2 regions of the Actinoplanes sp. NPDC049118 genome follow, and region 2 is predicted to be linked to the other one. Evidence: riboswitches for the same ligand, from Rfam matches in the RefSeq annotation. Region 2 holds a riboswitch; the other holds the start of a gene.

Region 1 (4,355 bases), on a different contig from region 2:
ACTTCTCGGACTTCACGAACTGGAAGACCCCGATCGGCCAGCCCGCGCTCCACGCGCGCAGCGCCATCCCGAACGCGGCCGTCGACTTGCCCTTGCCGTGTCCGGTGTGTACGGCCAGCACGGCCTGCCGGCGCCGCTGCCGGGTGGTGAGCCCATCCTGCGGCACCGTCGTGACCTGTCCCTGCGGCATCAGGCGACCCTCCTGCTGGATGCGGCGCCCGCGGCGAGCGCGTCGAGCGGCATGACGTCGGCGCCGAGGGCTGCGGCGAGCCGCCGGGCGAGGCCGAGGCGCACCGGACCGGACTCGCAGTCGACGACCACCGCGGCGACGCCGGCCAGTGCCGGCGCGACGAGCGCGGGGTCCGGGCCGCTGGTCGCGCGCCCGTCGGTGACGACGATCAGCAGCGGCCTGCGGCGGGGATCACGGCGCCGCTCGGTGGCGATGGTCGCGGCCGCGGCGCGCAGGCCGGCCGCCAACGGGGTACGCCCGCCCGTGCGCAGACCCGCGAGCCGCAGCACGCCGACCTCGTGGCTGGAGGTGGGTGGCAGCACCTGCTCCGCGGACGAGCCCCGGAACGTGATCATGCCGACCCGGTCCCGCCGCTGGTAGGCGTCGCGCAGCAGCGACAGCACGGCGGTCTTGACGACGGTCATCCGCCTGCGGGCGGCCATCGACCCGGAAGCGTCGACGACGAAGAGCACCAGATTGGCCTCGCGGCCGACGTGCACGGCCTCCCGCAGGTCACGCGGATGCACGGCCCGCGGGCGCAGGACCGCGGGCCGGGGCGGAGGGGGCGCGGCCGCCTCGGCGACCGGCGCCGCCCGATCCGGCCCGGCGAAGGCCGGCGGTGCCGCGTGGCCGGCGTCCGGGAAAGGGTCCCGGGCCAGGGCTCCCCGGTGAATGGCGGCGCGCAGCGTCGCCGGCAGGTGGGCCGCACCGGCGAGCTTGCCGCGCGGGACCCGGGAGCCGACGACCCGGCCGCGCCGGGAGAGCGCCGGCGAGCGGCGCCCGGCGTGGCCGCCCTCGCCGCGGGCGGCGATCCGCAGGGTCCGCGGCCGGTAGGCGGTGCCGGCCTGAGCGGGTGCGGCGCCGCCGACCCCGGCGCCCTCGGGGGCCTGCTCGCCGGCCGGCGCGGTCTCCGGCCGGCGTTCGGCGGGTCGGGACCCGTTGTCCGGGACGGCGTTGTTCCGGGCGGCACCGTCCGGGGCGGACGGTCCGGGGCCGCGCTGGTCCCGGCCGCCGTCCGGGCCGCCGCCGGGGCCGCCACCGTCCGGTCCGTCGCCGGGACCGCCGTCGTCCGGGCCGTCCGGGCCGCCGTCCGGAGGCGTCGGGTCCGGGTCGTCGTCGGGGGCGGCCTGGTCCAGGGCCTCCTCCAGGCGCTGCTCGTCGGTGCCCGGCGGGTCCAGCGGGTCCCGGCGTCGCCGGTGCGGCAGCGCCAGCCGTGCCGCGTCGCGGATGTCCTCGACGGTGACCCGGTCGCGGCCGTGCCACGCCGCCAGCGCCACCGCGCACCGGGCGACCACGATGTCCGCCCGCATTCCGTCGACCCCGTAGGCCAGGCACACCCGGGCGATCCGGTCCAGCTCCGCGTCGGGCAGCCGCACCGCCGGCACCGCCGCGCGGGCCGCCAGGATCCGGGCCGCCAGCTCGGTCTCGTCGGCCGCGAACCGCCGCGCGAACTCGTCCGGTCCGGCCTCGTAGGCCAGCCGCCGGCGCACCACCTCGGCGCGCAGGGTCGCGTCCCGGGGCGCGGCGACGGTCACCACCAGGCCGAACCGGTCGACCAGCTGCGGCCGCGGCTCGCCCTCCTCGGGATTCATCGTGCCGACGAGCAGGAACCGGGCGGCGTGCTTGACCGACACCCCGTCGCGCTCGACGTGGGCGCGGCCCATCGCCGCCGCGTCGAGCAGCAGGTCGACGAGGTGGTCCGGCAGCAGGTTGACCTCGTCGACGTAGAGGGCGCCGCGGTGCGCGGCCGCGAGCAGGCCCGGCTCGTACGCCTTCACGCCGTCGGCGAGCGCGCGCTGGATGTCGAGGGTGCCGACGACCCGGTCCTCGGTGGCGCCGACCGGCAGCTCGACCAGGGTGGCGGGCCGGTGACCGTGCGGCGCGCCGGCCTCGTGCGGCCCGTCGGGGCAGCCGGGGTCGGTGGCCGCCGGGTCGCAGGCGAAGCGGCAGCCGCGGACCACGTCGACCTCGGGCAGCAGCGCGGCGAGGGCGCGCACCACCGTGGACTTGGCCGTGCCCTTCTCGCCGCGGACCAGGACCCCGCCGACGGCGGGAGACACGGCGGTCAGCAGCAGCGCGAGCCGCAGGTCGTCGAGGCCGACGACGGCAGAGAACGGGTACGGCGTCACGCCCGGTCCTTTCCGCGGGTCCGCGCCCGCGTGTGGAAGGTTACGAGCGGCCGGAGTCTCCTGACTCCCGGGACCTCGATCCCGGTCACAGTGGCGGGACCGTCCCGGTTTCTCACCGGGTTCCTCCGCTGCCGCTCGCGAGTCACTCTTTCTCACGGCGTGGCACGGCGTCAACGCGGGGGCGGGTGGCCGTCCTCACGGCCCGGCCGACACGCCGTGACCGCCCGTCGGCACCGTCCTGCGGATGTCCGGAAGCGAGTCGAGGGCCGGGCGGTGCCGGCCGGTGCCGCCTCAGCGCCCCTCGGGCAGGGCCTTCGCGGTGTCCGGCAGCGGCGGCGGTGCCAGTCTGTCCAACTCGGTGAGCACGTCCGTCACCGCCAGCGCCGAGCGTTCCACCAGCGGGCGCAGCCGTCGGTAGAGGCCGGCGGCGTGCGGATCCGGGCGGGTGGGCTCGCCGACGGCGACCATCGCCGCGGCACCGGACAGGTCCGGCAGCTCGCCGAGGGCGTGCCGCGCGAGCAGGCAGGCGCCGAGCGCGGTGCCCTCCGGCGTGTCCGCCACGGACACGGGAAGGTCCAGGGCCGCGGCGAGCACGCCCACCCACAGGTCGGAGGCGACGGCACCGCCGGTGGCCCGCACCTCGGTCATCGCGATGCCCTCGTCCGCGAACGTGTCGCGGACCAGCGCCAGCTGCTGGCAGACACCCTCGACCGCGGCCCGGACGAGGTGGGCGCGGCCGTGCTCGCGGCGCAGCCCGAGGTACGCGCCGCGCATGCCGCCGCGCCACCACGGCGCCCGCTCCCCCAGCAGGTAGGGCAGGCAGAGCAGGCCCTCGCTGCCCGGCCCGACCTTAGCGGCCTCCACCAGCAGGGCGGCGTCGCGGACGTCGGCGTCCTCGCCCTCGGCGGCCGGGCGGTCGAGGCCGCCGGCGAAGGTCTGTCCGGCCCAGCGCACCACCGAACCGGCGTTGTTGATCGCACCGCCCACCACCCAGTGCTCCTCGGTGAGGGCGTAGCAGAACAGCCGCCCGGCCCGGTCCGCGGTCGGGCGGTTCACGATGGTGCGCAGCGCGCCGCTGGTGCCGAGGGAGACGGCCGCGACCCCGGGCCCGGTGGCGCCGACGCCGAGGTTGGCCAGCGGGCCGTCGGCCGCGCCGATGATCAGCGGGGTGTCCGCGTGCAGCCCCGCCGCGGCCGCCACCTCCGGGTTCAGCCGCAGCCGCCGGGTGGTCGGCACGACCTCGGCGAGCTGGTGCCGGCGCAGGCCGGCCAGCTCCAGCGCCTCGGGGTCCCAGCGGCGCCGGTGTATGTCATACAAGCCGGTGCCGGAGGCGACCGAGAGGTCCAGCAGGAAGCCCTCGTCGGCGAGTCCGGCCAGGACGATCTCCTTGACGCCGCCCCAGCGCGGTGTGTCGCGGAGCTTCGCGGGATCGGTATCCCGCCACCAGGCGAGCTTGGTCAGCGGGGACATCGGGTGCACCGGCGTGCCGGTCCGTGCCTGCAGCGCCTTCGCGTGGCCGGACCCGGCGATCCGCTCGCTCTGCCGGGCCGCCCGGTTGTCGGCCCAGGTGACCAGCGGGCCGAGCGGCGCGCCGTCGCCGTCCATCGGCACGAGCCCGTGCAGGAACGCGCTGAGGCCGACGGCGACGACCCGGTCGTTCTGCCCGTGCACCTGCGCGGCGATGGTGACCAGGGCCTCGATCGCCGCGTCGCGCAGCCGGGCGGGGTCGAGCTCGGCCTGACCCGGCCCGGGCACGGAGAGGGGGTAGTGCACGCTCGCCATCGCCCGCACCTGCCCGGCCGGCCCGGCGGCGACGGTCTTGGTCGCGGTGGTTCCGGTGTCGATGCCGATGACGACGTCCATGCACCCTCCCTCGGTCGCCGACTGTCATGCCCGTTCCGTTCACCGGTCATGCCAGAAGAGGGGCGACCGACCCTAACCCGGTAGCCGGACGACCGTCCTGGCAATCCCGGGCCGGTCCACCTCGACCTCGGTGG
Region 2 (4,355 bases):
CCGCCCGTCGTCGTCTCGGGCGAGCCGAACATGACGCCGATCTTCTCGCGGAGCTGGTTGATGAAGATCGCCGTCGTGCCGGAGTTGTTCAGGATGCCGGTGATCTTCCGCAGGGCCTGGCTCATCAGGCGAGCCTGCAGACCCACGTGGCTGTCGCCCATCTCGCCCTCGATCTCGGCGCGCGGCACGAGGGCCGCCACCGAGTCGATGACGATGATGTCGAGGGCGCCGGAGCGGATCAGCATGTCCGCGATCTCGAGCGCCTGCTCGCCGGTGTCCGGCTGGGAGACCAGCAGGGCGTCGGTGTCGACGCCGAGAGCCTGGGCGTAGTCGGGGTCGAGCGCGTGCTCCGCGTCGATGAAGGCCGCGATGCCGCCGTTGCGCTGGGCGTTGGCCACCGCGTGCAGGGCGACCGTCGTCTTACCGCTGGACTCCGGGCCGTAGACCTCGATGACCCGGCCGCGCGGCAGACCGCCGACGCCGAGCGCGATGTCGAGGGCGATTGAGCCGGTGGGGATGATGGCCATCTGTGTGACAGGCCGCTCCCCGAGGCGCATCACCGAGCCCTTGCCGAACTGCTTGTCGATCTGCGCGAGAGCAAGGTCTAGCGCCTTGTCCCGATCAGGTCCTGCCACCATGTCCGCCACCCCTGTACTCGACTTCCCAGGCGTCTTCGCCGAAGCGTTTCTGTTCACCACGCGGGTCACGCTAGACGTTGGGTCTGACAGAAAACGACCGCCCGGCCGTGAGCTGCGGATGACCTCGCCGCTGAGGACGATAGCCGAACAGGTGTACGACTACGAGTGACACGCCAGAACAAACGTACGAAAGGCGGGTCAGTGCAGGCGCGAAGGCACCCGATCGGGGTACTCGGCCACCACGGCGCGCCAGATGGTAGCGGTGTCCACACCCTGAGCGATGGACTGGTCGATCGTGCGTCCCTGCAACGCCGAGAAACTCTGATCGGTGGCAAGGCTCCTCGCATACGCGGGGCCGAACGCCTGCTCGAGGCGCTCCCAGAAATCCGTCAACCGCACGGGAAAAAGCCTACCCGCGGGCCGCGGGCCACCTCGTCGCGCACAACGCTGAGACACACATCACTACGCGAGAGAGACAGTGGACGCGGCGCCGACCCCGGCCCGCCCGCTTCGCCCCGGATCATCAACTCGTGCGGCCGCCTGGGCGGCCTGCGGGACGGCAAGGCCGGGTCGCGCGGGCGGGCCACCGCGCTAGGGGCGGGCGAGCAGGCAAGCGGCGGGGCAAGCGAGCGAACTAGCGGGCCGACGGGCGGGCGAGCAGGCCGGCGGGCCAACCCAGCGAGGGCAGGCCAATCAAGCGAGGGCAGGCCAGCCGGGAGGGGCGGGCGGGCTTCCCGTCTGCCCACAAACCATGGCGACCAGCACACTGTAGCGACAGACGCGCCGCGAGCGGCTGAGAAGGCTCGTGCGGGACGCATCGGGGAGCGGTTGGTGGTCCGCGTACCGCTCAGGCCAGTGCCGCCGCCGCGACCTTGAGGTCGTCGACCAGGCCCTGGTAGGCCGCGTCCCGGTCGTCGGCCCGCAGCACCGCCGACGGATGGATCGTCGCGAGTGCCTGGGCCTCGGCCGGCGGGAAGTCCTGCGGGCGCTGCGCCGCGGCCGGCCACGGGAGTAGTTCGCCGCGGGATCTCGTGACCCGGAACGAGGGTCCGAAGAGGGTCTTGGCCGCGGTCGCGCCGAGCGCCACGACCAGGTCCGGCTTGAGCAGCGAGAACTCGGCGACCAGCCAGGGGCGGCAGGCGGTGATGTGCGCCGGTCCGGGGGTCTGGTGGATGCGTCGCCGGCCGCGCAGTTCGAAGCGGAAGTGCTTCACGGCGTTCGTCAGGTAGATCACCGACGGGTCGATGCCGGCGTCGCCGACCGCGTCGCGCAGCAGCCGGCCGGCCGGGCCGACGAAGGGCAGGCCCTTCTGGTCCTCGATGTCGCCGGGCTGCTCGCCGACCAGCACGAGCCGGGCATGAGCGGCGCCGCGTCCGAAGACCACCTGGGTGGCGTCCTCGTACAGTTCGCAGCCACGGCAGCCGGGCGCGGCGGCCTTCAGCTCGTCGAGGTCGTGCACATCGGCGGGAATGAACCCCTGGGCGCCGGGCGGGGCCTGCGTCATTGCCATGCAGACGTTTTACCCCCTGCCGTCCCATCCACGCGCGGGGCCTCACCCGAACGAGCATGATCCGACACGCCGACACGACATGTGGGGTTGCGTGTTTGGAGTCGCACCTAGATATGGTGTTGCCCGCAGCTGGTTCGGCCGTCCCTCCAGGACGGCCGAGGCAAGAGGGAATCCGGTGGAAGACCGGAACTGCCCCGCAGCGGTGAGTGGGAACGACCGCCGTCATCAGCACTGGGCCCCGGCCTGGGAAGCGACGGCCAGTAGGAGACCGGAGACCGGTCAGGCCCGCGAGTCCGAAGACCTGCCAGCGCGCCGCACGCTCCGCGTGCGGCGGTCCGAGGCCGCGTGGGACGGCCGACGCCATTCAGGTGTGCGCGCACAGCCGCGTCCACCGGCGTCCTCCTGCGCGCCCGGAGACCACTTCGGAACGGGCTCGCGAGGAGAGAGAGTTCATGACGGTCACGCAGGAGCAGACTGCGTCCGATCCAGCCGTACCGGAGCAGCGCCGACACGCGATGCAGGTGCGCAAGCGCAACGGCGACCCCGAATCGGTCGACGTCAACAAGATCGTCAAGGCGGTCGAGCGGTGGGTCGCCGACCTGGACGAGGTCGACCCGTTGCGGGTGGCGACCAAGACCATCAGTGGTCTCTACGACGGCGCGACCACCGCGGAACTGGACAGGCTGTCGATCCAGACGGCGGCGGAGCTGATCGGCGAGGAGCCGCAGTATTCGCGGCTGGCGGCCCGGCTGCTCGCGGCGTTCGTCGACAAGGAGGTCCGCGGCCAGGGCATCGCGAGCTTCAGCCAGTCCATCGCCCGCGGCCACGCGGAGGGGCTGATCGGGGACGAGACGGCCGAGTTCGTGGCGAGGAACGCCCGCAAGCTCGACGACGCCGTCGACCCGGGCGGCGATCTGCGGTTCGAATACTTCGGCCTGCGTACGGTCGCCGACCGTTACCTGCTGCGGCACCCGCGGACGCGCCTGGTCGTGGAGACGCCGCAGTACTGGCTGCTGCGGGTCGCCTGTGGCCTGTCGACCAGCGCCGGCGAGGCGATCGCGTTCTATCGGCTCATGTCGTCGCTCGCCTACCTGCCGAGCTCGCCGACGTTGTTCAACTCGGGCACCCGGCACACCCAGATGTCGTCGTGCTTCCTCGTGGACTCGCCGAAGGACGAGCTGGATTCGATCTACGAGCGCTATCAGCAGGTGGCGCGGCTGTCGAAGTTCGCCGGCGGCATCGGCATCTCCTGGTCGCGGGTGCGCGGCCGGGGCGCGCTGATCCGCGGCACGAACGGCCGGTCCAACGGCATCGTGCCGTTCCTGCGCACGCTCGACGCCAGCGTCGCGGCGGTCAACCAGGGCGGCCGGCGCAAGGGCGCGGCCTGCGTCTACCTCGAGCCGTGGCACCCGGACATCGAGGAGTTCCTCGAACTGCGGGACAACACGGGCGAGGATGCCCGCCGCACCCACAACCTGAACCTGGCCAACTGGATCCCGGACGAGTTCATGCGCCGGGTCGAGGCCGACGAGGACTGGTCGCTGATCGACCCGTCCGACGCCCCGGAGCTGCCGGACCTCTACGGCGAGGAGTTCGAGGCGGCGTACCGGATCGCGGAGCGGAAGCCGGTCAAGACCGTCAGGGCGCGTGACCTGTACGGCCGGATGATGCGCACGCTGGCACAGACCGGCAACGGCTGGATGACCTTCAAGGACCCCTCGAACCGGCTGAGCAACCAGACCGGCCACCCCGGCAACACCATCCACCTGTCGAACCTGTGCACCGAGATCCTCGAGGTCAGCTCCGACGAAGAGACGGCGGTCTGCAACCTCGGCTCGATCAACCTCGGCGCCCACCTGGCCGGGGACGACGTCGACTGGGCGAAGCTGCGCGAGACCGTGCGGACCGCCGTGGTGTTCCTGGACCGGGTCATCGACATCAACTACTACCCGAGCGAGCAGGCGGCGGCGAGCAACCCACGGTGGCGTCCGGTCGGGCTCGGGCTGATGGGCCTGCAGGACGCGTTCTTCGCGTTGAGGCTGCCGTTCGACTCCGCCGAGGCACGCGAGCTCTCGACCCGCGTCTCGGAGGAGATCTATCTGACGGCGCTGGAGACCTCGGCGTCCCTCGCCGAGCGCTGCGGCCCGCACCCCGCTTACCCCGAGACCAGGGCCGCTCGCGGTGACCTGCAGCCCGATCTCTGGAAC

What was found. A riboswitch is a leader RNA that binds a small molecule or an ion and turns the genes downstream of it on or off. The one in region 2 is predicted to bind cobalamin.
Region 1: it holds a riboswitch for cobalamin, as region 2 does, so the genes downstream of both, AB0B58_RS18365 (VWA domain-containing protein) here and AB0B58_RS04155 (ribonucleoside-diphosphate reductase subunit alpha) in region 2, are expected to answer to the same signal.

Annotation. Positions count from the first base shown of each region.
Region 1 is NZ_JBEZDY010000010.1:298,656-303,010, forward strand. It holds gene cobO (cob(I)yrinic acid a,c-diamide adenosyltransferase) at 1-190, opposite strand, end outside; gene AB0B58_RS18365 (VWA domain-containing protein) at 190-2,358, opposite strand; cobalamin riboswitch at 2,390-2,519, opposite strand; gene AB0B58_RS18370 (gluconokinase) at 2,650-4,221, opposite strand.
Region 2 is NZ_JBEZDY010000002.1:357,714-362,068, reverse strand. It holds gene recA (recombinase RecA) at 1-638, opposite strand, end outside; gene AB0B58_RS04165 (DUF3046 domain-containing protein) at 837-1,037, opposite strand; gene AB0B58_RS04160 (UdgX family uracil-DNA binding protein) at 1,486-2,148, opposite strand; cobalamin riboswitch at 2,262-2,472, shown strand; gene AB0B58_RS04155 (ribonucleoside-diphosphate reductase subunit alpha) at 2,601-4,355, shown strand, end outside.